2 regions of the Psychrobacter raelei genome follow, and region 2 is predicted to be linked to the other one. Evidence: riboswitches for the same ligand, from Rfam matches in the RefSeq annotation. Region 2 holds a riboswitch; the other holds the start of a gene.
What was found. Region 2 has a riboswitch for thiamine pyrophosphate ahead of thiC (phosphomethylpyrimidine synthase ThiC). Riboswitches for the same ligand answer to the same signal wherever they lie in the genome.

Region 1: linked by a shared signal. The riboswitch ahead of thiM (hydroxyethylthiazole kinase) and the one ahead of thiC (phosphomethylpyrimidine synthase ThiC) in region 2 are both predicted to bind thiamine pyrophosphate.

Annotation. Positions count from the first base shown of each region.
Region 1 covers NZ_CP093310.2:1,074,687-1,082,381, forward strand. The annotation lists gene radA (DNA repair protein RadA) at 1-768, shown strand, start outside; gene thiD (bifunctional hydroxymethylpyrimidine kinase/phosphomethylpyrimidine kinase) at 787-1,581, opposite strand; gene thiE (thiamine phosphate synthase) at 1,630-2,271, opposite strand; gene thiM (hydroxyethylthiazole kinase) at 2,264-3,064, opposite strand; TPP riboswitch at 3,166-3,254, opposite strand; gene MN210_RS04690 (septal ring lytic transglycosylase RlpA family protein) at 3,531-4,127, opposite strand; gene greA (transcription elongation factor GreA) at 4,480-4,956, opposite strand; gene carB (carbamoyl-phosphate synthase large subunit) at 5,534-7,695, opposite strand, start outside.
Region 2 covers NZ_CP093310.2:2,971,596-2,979,290, reverse strand. The annotation lists gene MN210_RS12480 (autotransporter domain-containing protein) at 1-865, opposite strand, end outside; gene thiC (phosphomethylpyrimidine synthase ThiC) at 1,017-3,017, opposite strand; TPP riboswitch at 3,306-3,444, opposite strand; gene MN210_RS12470 (septal ring lytic transglycosylase RlpA family protein) at 3,537-3,899, opposite strand; gene pstS (phosphate ABC transporter substrate-binding protein PstS) at 4,390-5,556, shown strand; gene pstC (phosphate ABC transporter permease subunit PstC) at 5,665-6,615, shown strand; gene pstA (phosphate ABC transporter permease PstA) at 6,763-7,662, shown strand.

The sequences.
Region 1 (7,695 bases), 1.2 Mb from region 2:
GCCAAGCAAACCGGTACGGCCTTATTCTTGGTAGGTCATGTGACCAAAGAGGGTACGTTGGCTGGGCCACGCGTGCTTGAGCACATGGTGGATACGGTGTTGTATTTCGAGGGTCAGTCTGATTCTCGCTTTCGTATGATACGTGCAGTAAAAAACCGCTTTGGCGCGGTCAACGAGCTGGGTATTTTTGGAATGACAGATACCGGCCTAAAAGAAGTGGCCAATCCTTCAGCCATATTCTTAAGTCGTTATGATAAGCCGATATCTGGATCCATTGTCATGGTTAGCCGTGAAGGCACTCGGCCGCTATTGGTAGAGGTGCAAGCGTTGGTCGATGATTCTGCGGGGCAGCCCAGACGTATGGCATTAGGCCTAGATCCTCAGCGCTTGGCGATGCTACTGGCGGTCATGCACCGTCATGGCGGTATACATACCAGCGGACAGGATGTGTATGTCAACGTGGTGGGCGGGGTAAAAGTGATGGAGACCGGCTCAGACTTGGCGGTACTGTTAGCTTGTGCCTCAAGTATTAAGGAGCGGCCGTTGCCCTCATCTTTGGCGGTATTTGGTGAGGTGGGGTTATCGGGCGAGATACGCCCGGTTCCCAACGGTCAAGAGCGCCTAAAAGAGGCAATGAAACACGGCTTCACCCACGCCATCGTACCCAAAGCCAATGCCCCAAAAAACCTTATGGGGCAGTTTAAGGGTATGACAGTGATAACGGCTGATCGCTTGGATGATGCCATTGACCGAGCGTTTGAAATTTAAGGCGCTGAGTGTTTTAAATTAGCGCTCATAATACGCGTAAAAATGATGCACCGGACCATGGCCATGACCGACATTAAGCTCATCTGCATGCGCTAGAGCACCCGTCAGATAAGCTTTGGCCTTAGCACAAGCTAGGCTTAAGCTGTCTCCTTGACTCCAAAAAGTCGCGATGGCGGCAGATAGGGTGCAGCCAGTGCCGTGGCTGTTTTTAGTAGCGATACGCGCCGCCTCCAGCCACTGACTTTGACCCTCTACCCATAACAGATCTGGAGAGTCTGGCTGATTAAGCAGGTGACCGCCTTTTAAAAAGGTGGCGACCCCTAAACGCTCTGCCTGCTCGAGCATCTGTTCTCGGGTGGTGGCCTCAGCTTCACCCAGTAAATCAGCGGCTTCTGGCAGGTTGGGGGTAATCAGCCCCACTTGGGGCAATAATAGCTCACGCAAGGCCGCCACCGCATCACTGTCCAGCAATCTATCGCCGCTTTTAGCAACCATGACCGGGTCTAGCACTACCTTGGTGGGTTGGTAAGTCTGAAGCGCTTCTGCCACACAGCGGATGACCTCAGCGGTACCTAACATTCCAATTTTTACCGCATCGACCTGTACATCGCTAAATACAGAATCTAATTGAGCACGAATTAAGTCAGTTGGCATCATCTGAATTTGCTGCACACCTTGGGTGTTTTGTGCCACCACGGCGGTGATGACACTCATCGCATAGCTACCATTGGCGCTAATGGCCTTAATGTCGGCTTGAATACCGGCGCCGCCTGTACAGTCTGTACCAGCAATAGTTAATACATTTTTAATCACCGCTACGCTCCTTAAAAATTAGGATGGTTATTGATAGCCTATCTTATGTTATCGCTGTGCTATCAGCAGCTCAGCTGCTTGCTTTGGATCATCGGCTGCACAAATCGCAGAGACTACAGCGATCCCATGACAGCCTGTTTGGTACACTTGTCTGGCATTAGCATGGTTAATGCCGCCAATGGCCACTGTGGGCAATACGCTGGCCTTGGATAAAGTGCTCAATCCCTCTAAGCCTATAGGCTCGGCATGATCTTGTTTGGTAGCGGTAGCGAATACAGGGCCTAGTCCGACATAATCGAGCAGATCAAGGTGATGGTGGTGCGTCTGCTGTAACTGCGCTAAAGTATTAATAGACAGCCCCAGCCAAGCATCATGGCCTAAAATATTTCGGGCCTGTTCAACACTCAAGTCACCTTGACCGATATGAGCACCATCGAGTTTGGCTTTATGTGCAATCTGCACTTTGTCATTGATAACCAAAGGAACACGACCAGCAATGGCCTCTTTAAGCTCACAGGCTGTGGTATACAAGGCCTCATCGCTGGCGTGTTTGTCACGCAACTGCACTAGGGTCACGCCGCCATCGATGGCAGCAAGCACCGTCTCAATCAGTCCCTTATCAGCGCATAGAGCGCTATCGGTGACCAAATATAGCGATAAGGCATCGGCAGATTTATTATGTTTATTCATAAAGCGTTACTCGTGCTTGTTGAGAGACATCGGTTGCCTGTAGGGCATACAAACTATCGAGGAAGTGGATATAAAAGCTGCCAGGCCCTTGAGCAATCTGCATGGCGTGCTCAGCGGCCTGTCCGTAATAACATAAGGCGGTGACAGCCGCTTGTGCCATAGCCTTCTTATTGGCGCCTACAAAGCCGGCTATGAGCGCCGTTAAGGCACAGCCAATTGCGGTGACTTGAGTCATCATAGGATGGCCATGATTAATAGCCCAGCGGTTCATGCCATCGGTCACCCAGTCAATCTCTCCGGTAACCACCACTACCTTGGCATATTGGGTCAAGGCTTCAGCTGCTGCATGGGCTGCCGCCACGCTATCGCCGCTATCGGTGCCCCTGCTTTGACTACTCATACCCGCCAGAGCCAATATTTCTGAAGCATTGCCGCGAATGACATCAGGCTGTAGTGACAGTAGCTGCCGGCAAGCTTGTTGCCGAAATGCAGTGGCACCCACAGCGACTGGGTCTAGCACCCAAGGAATGCCTTTGCTGTGTGCCATCTCGGCCGTGGCCAGCATGCTGTTTAGACGAGTTTGGGTCAGCGTACCGATGTTAATGGCTAGGGCATCAGATAAGCACACAAAGTCAGGGGCTTCTTGAATGTCATGTACCATAGCAGGCGAGGCGCGACAGGCCAAAAGCACATTGGCAACCGTATTATGGGCAACATCATTGGTGAGGTTATGGACCAAAGCAGATTGGTCTTTAAAGGCGTGAAAACAAGACTCGATGAATGGTAACTGCATCTTCCCTCCGAATAGGATAAGAGGGCGTTTAGAAACACACAGCATGACGGCACGCTTATGATAAAGGTGGCAAGTTAACAATCAACCCTTACCCGAAGATGCCGTTATCGCTATACACTCCCTACGCCAGTATAATCTGGATCAGGTTCAAAGGGTACATCTCAGCCCAAGGGCGCCCCTGTGATAACTTAAAAACAAATAAAACAGCTGCTTATCATAGCTAAGATGGCTTTTTTTCACAAGGGTTTGAGCGGCCTATCTTGCTCAGCTTTTTTAAACTTAGAGCTTTGAAGTTGCCGACTCAAAAATTGGGCATAAAAAAAAGACCTGCCGTTTACGGTGCAGATCTTCTTTTGATCCTGGTTTTAGCCCACCAGGCCGCTTATCGACAAGCGTAAATTTATCACCCTGACTTGATTTAGCAACTGTACTTTTAAAAACCAGCAGCTTACTAAGATTAGCAGGATTAAGGTGAACCCACTCTTTCAATGGTCACATTGGCAATACCACGGCTTACCAAACCGATCTGCTTAGCAGCAGCATAAGATAAATCCAACACACGGTTACCATGGTAAGGACCACGGTCATTCACTTTGACTACCACGCTCTTACCGTTACCTTTGTTGGTGACACGTAAGTAAGTATTAAAAGGCAAAGAGGGGTGTGCTGCGGTTAATGAGTTCATATCAAAGCGCTCACCACTGGCAGTCTTTCTGCCATGGAACTTGCCACCGTACCAAGAGGCACGACCACTTTGTTTGAATTTGTTAACAGCATTTGAGGCTACTAACGTTAAATGAGATAACACATCATCGTTATCTTGGCTAACTTTACTACCTTTGGCATCCATCAATGAGCTGCTGGCAGCTAAAGAGGAGGGCTCAAAGGAGGTTTGTAATAAAGAGGTGGGTTGGCTTTTTTTGCGTGCTAACTCGTTGAGTACACTGTCGATATCGCTTGGGCTTTTAACGCTGATAGTTTGCTTAGAATCCGTAGCGTGAGCCAGATTAGTGGCTCCTACCATGCATGCTAGCGCACATAGAGCTGATGTGAATTTCTTCATAATTGCCTCGTAAGCATTTATCTTAAGTAATGGAAACTCAAAAGATTATGCATTTACTATAAAAATACTACTTAATTAAATAGCTTAAATAAAAATGGGTTAAATAAAAAATACTTACCTAAATTGTTAACATTGGCTATAAAACCATAGGAGGTAAAGATACACACGAAGTGTCACATTTAGATTTGCCAATGTTATATTTTTGTAACTTAACATTAAGCAAAGGGGATTTGCAAGTGACGCTAGAGTTCAACTTTATAGATAATAGACCATTTTTTGATCTATGAATAGTAAAAATATTGAACTCTAGCTAAATAAAGGACGCAATAAATTAAAATTTATTGGTTAAGCTTTACTGATAAATAACTTCGATAATTTCAAATTCTACCAGGCCGCTTGGGGTCTCAATACGTGCCTCATCACCCTCTGATTTACCGATTAAACCTCGAGCAATAGGGGAGTTGACGGAGATTTTGTTGTTCTTAAAGTCTGCCTCATCATCGCCCACAATCTGATAGCGCTTTTGCTCTTCAGTGTCTAGGTTTTCGATAACCACAGTCACACCAAATACGACGCGGCCCTCACGTGGTAAGGTAGCCGGATCAATAACTTGAGCGCCAGAGAGTTTGGCTTCAATGTCACGAATACGGGCTTCACAAAAACCTTGTTGCTCACGGGCGGCGTGGTATTCTGCATTTTCTTTTAAGTCGCCATGTTCGCGCGCTTCAGCAATCGCAGCCGTGATGCGCGGACGATCTACGCTTTTGAGTTGCTTAAGCTCGGCTTCTAACGCAGCATGTCCTTGCGGAGTCATTGGGTAACGTTGCATATCATCTTCCTCATATACATATATGGATGAATAAATTAATAAACAAAAAACACCCCAGCACTCATCACTAAGAGGGTGCTGTTGGTGTCAGGCTTAGGTTAAGTTGTGTGTCGACATTCTATTTTCAGCGCTGAGCTAAAAAAAGACGACTTATAACAAAAATTGCTAACCGAAGCTGTCGATTAGCAATTAAAAAAAACATAAGGTGGTACGTTATCAAGCCAGTATATTAATGTTGAACAAAAAGCGACTGCTTAATAACAAGCCTAGAGTTATTAGCCTAAACTTTTTAGGGCAATAAGTCCACTTTTATATCAGGGTTTTCACATCAATAACGGTATCATATAAATGATAAGAGGTCTTATTATAAAAGCTCATCTTGGTTTGTATCGCTAAATTTTGTTACCGGCGACTGCCATGAGCTGTGACAATTTAGAGCCATCACAACACACAACAGCCACCCGCGAAACTGACGTTTTAGCTTTCAGTTTATAGTAGTCAAGCAGCTCACTTAATAGCTGCTTGCAACCCGTTGGCTTTATAAGTCTACTTTTGGCAGCTTTAATCAGACCAGTGACTAAAGTGCGGCTTCGTGTAACGCTTGTAATTTATAGACATCAAAAGGCAAGTCGATGGCATAAGACTTACATACCGCATCGGCTGCGCCTAAAGTGGTGACATAGAACACCTTGCTTTGAAGGGCATTGCGGCGAATTGAGAACGAGTCCTCTTGCGCTTGCTTACCTTCGGTTGTATTGATAATAAGGTCGATTTCACCATTTTTCAAGGCATCAACGACATGAGGACGACCTTCGGTCACTTTATTAATGCGTTTGCACTCGATGCCTTGCTCGGTGAGATACTGCTCAGTACCTGCGGTGGCCACCAATTTAAAGCCAAAATCAATGAGCTGTTTGGCGATAGGTGCAATGTTAGGCTTGTCGCTATCACGCACTGAGATGAATACCGTCTTGGTCTCGCCCTGTTTTGGTAGGCCTGGTAGACGCTCATTAGAGCCGATAATGCCTTTATAGAAAGCTTCACCGAAGGTTTTGCCAACGCCCATCACTTCACCGGTTGACTTCATTTCAGGGCTTAAGATAGGGTCCACACCTGGGAATTTAGCGAATGGGAAGACCGACTCTTTCACTGCAAAGAAAGTGGGCTTAATTTCTTGGGTGAATTTTTGATCCTGTAGGGAGGTACCAGCCATACAGCGAGCCGCTACTTGAGCCAGTGACTTGCCAATGCATTTAGAAACAAAAGGCACGGTACGCGCAGCACGAGGGTTCACCTCTAAGATGTAAACGGTGCCATCTTTTACCGCAAACTGTACGTTCATTAAGCCTACCACGCCAAGCTCTTTGGCCATGGCCACGGTTTGAGCGCGCATCTCATCACAAATCTCATCAGATAGGGAATAAGGCGGTAATGAGCAGGCTGAGTCGCCTGAGTGAACACCCGCTTGTTCGATGTGCTGCATGATCCCGCCGATAACCACTTCATTGCCGTCACTAACACAGTCTACGTCCACCTCAATGGCGTCATCTAAGAAGCGATCTAACAGTACTGGTGCTTCATTAGAAGCTTGTACCGCAGTGCGCAAATAGTGCTTAAGCTCTTCTTCGTTGTAGACAATTTCCATGGCACGGCCGCCGAGCACATAAGATGGGCGAACGACTAATGGATAGCCGACGCTGCTGGCCTTCATTAAGCCATCTTCCATGCTGGTGGCTAGGGCGTTTGGTGGCTGAATCAGATTTAGCTGCTGAATCATGTGCTGGAAGCGCTCACGGTCTTCTGCGCGGTCAATGGCATCAGGGGAGGTACCAATGATGTTAACGCCAGCAGCTTCTAATGCGCGCGCTAATTTAAGTGGTGTTTGTCCACCGAATTGCACGATAACCCCTTCAGGTTTTTCGATACGGACGATTTCTAGCACATCCTCTAGGGTGATTGACTCAAAGTACAAGCGGTCTGAGGTGTCATAGTCGGTTGAGACCGTTTCTGGGTTACAGTTCACCATGATGGTCTCATAGCCGTCTTCACGCATGGCAAGGGCTGCGTGCACACAGCAGTAATCAAACTCAATACCTTGACCAATACGGTTTGGGCCACCGCCAATAACCATGATTTTTTTGTTATCGGTTGGGTTCGCCTCGCACTCTTCATCATAGGTTGAGTACATATAAGCGGTAGAGGTGGCAAATTCAGCGGCACAAGTATCCACACGCTTATAAACCGGATAGACCTGTAAGTCCCAGCGCTTTTTGCGCAGCTGCTTTTGAGATACGCCAAGCAGTTTGGCCAAGCGCAAATCAGATAGGCCTTTGCGCTTAAACTTGCGCAGATTTGCGGCATTAAGACCACCGAAGCCTAGCAGCTTAACCTGCTCTTCGGTTTTTACAATGTCTTCAATTTGCACCAAGAACCAAGGGTCGATATTGGTCAGTTTAAATACTTCATCAACACTCATACCTAAGCGGAAGGCATCTGCGATATAGAAGATACGCTCAGGAGTAGGGACGGTTAAGCGGTTTTTAATCTCAGCCTTTACTTTGTCCTCGCTGATTTTGCCGGCTTTTAGAGCGGCAAAGTCGATTTGCTCATCAAAACCATCAGCACCCGTCTCAAGGCCACGCAGCGCTTTGTGCATCGACTCTTGGAAGTTACGGCCGATAGCCATGACTTCACCCACAGACTTCATCTGGGTTGATAAGATGTTTTCTGCTTGTGGGA
Region 2 (7,695 bases):
GAATTATATTTTTATCGGTGAAATTATCGAATAGAAAGTCCTCATCAGACTCTATATTTATTCCACCACCGTTGATATAGATTTCAGATTTAATTGAGTCAGGGTTACGCCCAAGATATTTTGTCTCTAACTCACCAACGTCATTTATATGTAATACGCCCGAACCTGTATTTCCAACTATCATTTTGGGAGTAACAAAAGTGCTATCTGATAATGTGAATTCACCTTTTGCCTCAGCACTATCAAGACCATATCCACCAATATAGGTAGCATAACGAGCTTGAGTCAAACCGCCATGGTAGGGCGTATTTTCAATAACTATATTTCCTTCACCTTGTTTGCCAACTATTAAGTTATTAGTTTCAAGAAATCTATGACCAGAGACGGTTATATTGCCGACGCCTGATTTTTTATTCCCCAGTATCGTATCGTTTATAACGTATAACCCATGAGAAAGATGTTGACTGTTTTCTTCAGTTTGACTCATTGAGAGACTACCATTGCTAGTATCTCCAATGATGACATTGTTTTGAGCACTAATACCGCTGGTAGTATTATCAAGTAGAATAACCTGACTATTATTATCAATAATCAGATCATTTAACAATCCTAAGCTCTCACCGTCACCTAGCTTAATAACCTCGCCTTGATTGATCACTAAATCGTCAGGTGTTGTGGCTGCAACTGCCATAGTTGAAGCAAAAATACTGAGCATAGCAATAGATAGAGTTGTTAAGTGTAAATGAGGCTTCTTAGTAGAAGTCGCTGACTTGCCTGAAGACTTGCCACGAGATTTGGCAATCTCTGAAACACATTGATAAACGCCTAAGGCGCGATTGAAAACAACTCGGTATACATGGTTCATGAAGGAGTACCTAAGGGAAGATATAGTTAAAAAATATGGGGCAGCAATTCGTAAATACAAATTGCTGCCATTTGATAATAATACCTTATCAGTTAAAAATCAATACAAATAATATGGTTTTTTAACTTAATATTTTATTAACCGTAACTTTCTAAACCTCTTTATACAACTGGCGTCCCTCGCTGTTATATTTTTCACTCATCTGCTCCATGCCCTTTTGTACCTCTTCAAAACTGGCTTCACCGACTTGACCAACAAGCTCAGTGTCTACTTCTTTGATAAGATGTACCTCATCAGATAATTCGCCACTACTTGGGGTGACCTCAACACCGGTAGGCAAGCCTGCGGCATACTCACGCACATTTTGGGTGATTTTCATTGAGCAAAACTTTGGACCACACATAGAGCAGAAGTGGGCCGATTTGTGTGCATCTTTAGGCAGCGTTTCATCATGATATTCACGAGCTGTGTCTGGGTCTAACGCTAGGTTAAACTGATCATCCCAGCGGAACTCAAAGCGCGCTTTCGATAACGCATTATCACGTGCCTGAGCGCCAGGGTGGCCTTTGGCTAGGTCAGCGGCGTGAGCGGCGATTTTGTAAGTGATGATGCCATCTTTCACGTCTTTTTTATTAGGCAGACCTAAATGCTCTTTTGGGGTCACATAACACAGCATTGCCGTGCCAAACCAGCCAATCATAGCGGCGCCAATAGCACTGGTAATGTGATCATAGCCTGGCGCGATGTCTGTGGTTAATGGACCAAGGGTATAAAAAGGTGCCTCAGAACACATCTCAAGCTGCAAATCCATGTTCTCTTTAATGCGGTTCATCGCCACGTGACCTGGGCCTTCAATCATCACCTGTACGTCATGCTTCCAAGCCACTTGAGTCAGCTCGCCTAAGGTTTTCAGCTCACCAAACTGAGCCTCATCATTGGCGTCTTGCAAACAGCCCGGACGCAGACCATCACCTAAGCTAAAGGCCACGTCATACTGCTTCATGATTTCGCAGATGTCTTCAAAATGGGTGTATAAGAAGCTTTCTTTGTGATGCGCTAAGCACCACTGTGCCATGATAGAGCCACCACGAGAGACGATACCTGTAAGACGTTTTGCGGTTAAAGGCACATAGCGCAGTAGCACGCCGGCATGAATGGTGAAGTAGTCCACACCTTGTTCAGCTTGCTCAATTAACGTATCGCGGAAAATCTCCCACGTTAAGTCTTCAGCGACGCCGTCAACTTTCTCTAACGCTTGATAAATAGGGACAGTGCCAATGGGTACAGGCGAGTTGCGGATAATCCATTCACGAGTTTCATGAATATTCTTACCGGTCGATAAATCCATGATGGTGTCGGCACCCCAGCGGGTAGCCCAGGTCATCTTGGATACTTCCTCATCAATGCTTGAGCCCAGCGCTGAGTTACCGATATTGGCATTAATCTTTACCAGAAAGTTGCGCCCGATAATCATCGGCTCAGACTCTGGGTGATTGATGTTATTTGGAATAATGGCTCGGCCAGCGGCTACCTCATCACGTACGAATTCAGGGGTGATGATTTTTGGGGTGTTGGCACCGAAGCTTTCGCCAGCATGTTGACGCATATCGGTCAGTTCATGCTGCTTTTGAGTTTCACGAATGGCGATGTATTCCATCTCAGGGGTAATAATACCTTGGCGGGCATAATGCATTTGAGTGACATTTTTGCCAGCTTTGGCACGGCGAGGTTTATCAATATGAGCAAAACGGATGTTGGCGGTTTTGATATCACGCGCACGCTCTTGACCATAGTTGCTTGATAAGCCGTCTAAAACTTCGGTATCGCCGCGCTCTTCAATCCATTTTTCACGTAGCTTTGGCAGACCTTTGGTGAGGTCAATATCGACACTCGGGTCAGTATAGACGCCTGAAGTGTCATAGACATAAAAAGGTGGGTTCTTCTCCCCATTTTCAAGACCAAAGCCGCCAGTAGGGGTATCGGTTAGGGTGATTTCACGCATCGGTACTTGGATGTCAGGGCGTGAGCCTTCGATATATACTTTACGTGAGGCAGGTAGGCTGCGGGTTAAATCGCGGGCCTCTTCGTCAAAGCGCTCATCCTCTACATTACGGTGCGCTGGCGTCTTAATGGTGTGTTGTTCATTACTCATAGAAATGTCCTTATTTTTTGTTAATGGCAAGGTGCCATAGAGGCTTTTAGGGTAAAAGGCTAAAAACCGGTAGTAAAAATAAAGACTCAGTGAGTGCAGATTCTGTCGCTTAACAAAGCGAATCCCTCTTTTTTAACACAAACACATTGACTCATAACGCTTACAGTAACCTGAGATAAGATACATCCAAACTGATTTATCTTAAGCGCATAGCACGCATTAATTCACAACCCTCGAGGGCTGTCATAGTAATAAGCGTTGTGTTTTTTGTGATAAAAATAAGGTATAGGGGAGTTGCAATGACTTTCCTACGGCGGTATTAACCGCATCAGGTTCAACGGGTGATGTCTCAGCAAACGCGTGGTTGTCTATAATCGCATTTCAGCGGCTATCAGATAACGCAAGGTCTGCACCCCGAGTCTTAATGGTTTTATTAAGGGCTATCTTACCAAACTTTTAGAGCAATAACAGTCCTCAATATTATTTTAATTTTTTCTAGGGCGCTGCGGTTTTACAAAGTTATTGTTTGCGGTATTTGCCATCACCCTTGCTTAATACTTCAACGGTCACTTTACAAAGATTGCAATTTAGCGATTGGTTGGCCTTCTTAGACAAATCGATAATACGGCCGGGCGCAAAAGGACCACGGTCAGTTATTTTTACCACCACCGATTTGTTATTTTTAAGGTTAGTAACTTTTACTTTTGAACCAAAAGGCAATGATTTGTGGGCGGCTGTCATGGCGTACATATTATAAATAGCACCGGAAGCGGTTCTTTTTCCATGAAACCCGGGACCATACCAAGAGGCAAGGCCAGCATTGGCAGGCGCACTCAGTAATAAGGTTAATAGAAGGATAACTGGCATAAAAAGCTTTTTCATAAATTGGACCTGTAATGGAATAAATGGTTGGCACCTGTGATGGCAATAAAATCTTGGCGTTACTGTGAAAAGCAGTGAACCGCGATCAAAATCTAATTGTCTGCACCAAAACATCGAGGGCTAATTCTACAGGTCATTAGTTTAGCGATACTTTCTAATGGTTAAAGATAATGTAATGAATCCTTAACCGAGTAGCGTCTTATGCTATGCCAGTAAGGTCCAAACACCGTTATAGCCAAATGTTCAGCGCAGTACAGTCGCGTAACATTACTCACCCGACTTTTTTTGAAATTACCTATTTCTTACAAAAGATATTCATTTCATCAAACTGTCATATTTAGACGTCAAAATGTGTTCAATCCAATACAAGACCGACAAAAGCGTCGTCAATTACAGTGATTTATATCAAGCCGCTTTGCTTTATCCGTTATTAAGTCTCTGTATTTCTTATATTTTATATAAAAACATTTTTTACTCTTTAGGAGAGACCATGCGTTATTCACTATTAGCTGTCACTGTTGCCAGCATGTTGGCCCTAACTGCTTGTGATAAGAAAGAAGCGGCAACAGCTGACAATACGACAGCGGCTAGCTCGGCAGCAGCCAGCACAGCAAATACTTCAGAATCAACGTCTGCTGCAGCGGGTGAGTTCAAGTCAGCTGAAGGCATTGAGATGAATATTACCGGTGCAGGTGCTTCTTTCCCGCAGCCTATCTACATCAAATGGTCAGCGGACTACAACAAAGAAACCAAAGGTCAGGTGAATTATCAGTCTATCGGTTCATCAGGCGGTATTAAGCAAATCGTCTCAAACACAGTAGACTTCGGTGCCTCTGATGCTCCAATGACGCCTGAAGAGCTAGAAAAAGAGGGCTTAATCCAATTCCCAACCGTTATTGGTGGTGTGGTTCCTGTTATCAACGTTGAAGGTATCAAGCCTGGCGAACTAAAGCTAGATGGCGAAACGTTAGCCAATATCTACTTGGGTAAAATCAGCAAGTGGAATGATCCTGCAATCGCTGCCTTAAACCCAGAGTTGACCCTGCCTGACACCGCGATTACTACAGTGTTTCGCTCAGACGGTTCAGGGACTACTTTTAACTTTACAGACTATCTGGCCAAAGTATCACCTGAATGGAAAGACAGCATCGGTGTTGATAAGACCGTGCAGTGGCCAACGTCAGCGACAGGTGTGGGCGGCAAGGGTAATGAGGGCGTGGCCAGCAATGTCAGTCGTATGGCAAACTCAATTGGTTATGTTGAATATGCTTACGCTAAGCAAAACAACATGTCTTATGCTGCCATGAAAAATGCAGCCGGCAATATCGTACAGCCCTCTGCTGAAACTTTCGCCGCTGCCGGTGATATTGATTGGTCAAAACAAGACGGTTTTTACAAGGTTATTACCAACTCAGATACCGATCAAGCGTGGCCTATCGCTGCTGCTACTTTTATCTTAGTGCACAAAAACCCAAAAAACCCACAAAAAGTGGCCGGCGTGCTTAACTTCTTTGACTGGGCATATACCCGCGGTGATGAAGATGCTATGAGCTTAGACTTTGTACCCTTCTCAGATAAAGCTGTGGCTTTATTCAAAGCTAAGTGGAATGAAGTTGTGGATAAAGATGGCAAGCCAGTTTATACCCCAGCGCAGTAAGCAATATTCGTATTAACATTTAGGTACCTAAATACCCAGTTATTTAGGTACGCAAGCAGTAGCAGCTAGATTAGGTGTTATTTAGGTATTCAATAAAACGAGGCTGTCATGGCAGATCTACACTCCCAGTTAGCAAAACAAAAGCGTTATGATTTTTTATTCGTTAATGCGACCAAAGCATTTGCGATACTGGTGTTATTGTCATTAGGCGGTATCTTACTGTCATTAATTATAGGAGCTTGGCCAAGTATCCAAGAGTTTGGCCTGGGCTTTTATACCAGTAATGACTGGAATACGGTAGAGGATAAATACGGCGCATTAGCGCCCATCTATGGCACTTTGGTCACTTCAGTTATTGCCATTTTAATCGCTGTGCCAGTCAGCTTCGGTATTGCAATCTTCTTAACTGAGCTGTGCCCTGCATTTCTAAAGCGTCCTTTGGGCATCGCTATTGAGTTGCTGGCGGGTATTCCCTCTATTATTTATGGTATGTGGGGGCTGTTTGTATTCGTACCATTTTTTAGCACTTATATTCAGCCGTGGTTTATTGAGCATGTCTCTTCACTGCCAGTGGTGGGTCAGCTTTTCGCTGGTGCCCCAATTGGTTTGGGTATGTTTACCGCCTCTTTAGTGTTGGCCATTATGATCATTCCTTTCATTGCAGCCACCATGCGTGATGTGTTCTCCGTCGTACCTGACTTATTAAAAGAGTCAGCTTATGGCATGGGTGCGACCACTTGGGAGGTGATGTTCAAAATTATCTTGCCCTACACCAAAGCGGGTGTAGTCGGTGGGGTGATTTTGGGTCTGGGCCGCGCTTTGGGAGAGACAATGGCGGTGACCTTCTTAATCGGTAATGCTTATAACATTAGCCCAAGCCTGTTTACTTCAGGGGTAACCATCACTTCAGCTTTGGCCAACGAATTTGCGGAGGCGGGCAGTGAATTACACTTAGCTTCGTTGCTACATTTGGGTCTAATCTTGTTTGTTATTACCTTTGTTGTACTGTCTATCTCAAAGCTTATGCTGATGCGTATCGACAAAAAAGCAGGCAATTAGTCACTCTAGTCACCGACCAAGTCTTCACTGTTTATCAGTATTTACCAACGTTTACCAACGATTTTTTATTTCAACGAATTAAATGACCGAATATAAGTTTGTCAAAGCCGCGGTTGTGGTTTTTGATAAATACGGAGAAAAAAGCCAATGCGTTCTGCTAATGCCACTACTGCCATTTCAACCTCAAGTTTTGAGAGCCGTTATAACAAAGGTCTTTATAGTAAGCGCCGCTTTATTAATAAGCTTGGCTTGGGCTTTGCAATCTCTGCTATGGCATTTGGCTTGTTTTGGTTGGCTTGGATTTTAGTTACCTTGTTTGTTGAAGGCTCTCAAGCGGTTTTAGACATGCCGATCTTTTTGGCAGACACGCCGCCGCCACAGACTGAGGGTGGGCTACGTAACGCCATTGTTGGCTCTATCATGTTGGCTTTCTCAGGCTTATTTATTGGAGCGCCTATCGGTATGATGGCCGGCATTTATCTGGCGGAATTCTCACAAGGCAGCTGGCTTGGCAAAGTAACCCGTTTTTTAAATGATATTTTATTATCGGCACCTTCAATTGTTATCGGTCTATTTATCTACGCGCTGATGGTAAAAGGTCAGCACTTCTCAGGTTGGGCTGGTGCATTGGCTTTGGCACTGATTGTGATTCCAGTTGTGGTACGTACCACAGAAAACATGCTTAACCTCGTACCCAACACTTTACGCGAAGCTGCTTATGCCTTAGGTACCCCTAAATGGAAGCTGGTTACCACAGTGACGGTTAAAGCGGCTCGAGTGGGCTTGACGACCGGTGTGTTATTAGCCTTTGCACGTATTACTGGTGAGACAGCGCCTTTACTATTTACCGCCTTTAACAACCCGTTCTTTAGTACCGATATGAATCAGGCGATGGCCAATTTGCCCAATACCATCTATCAGTTTACCTCAAGCCCTTATGATAACTGGCACACACTAGCTTGGGCGGCGGCACTACTTATTACCATGACGGTACTGACACTAAATATCTTGGCCCGTTTAATCAGTGGCAAAGAGCAAAGCCGCTAAGCCCAAACTGAATTTAGCAACACATGACGCACA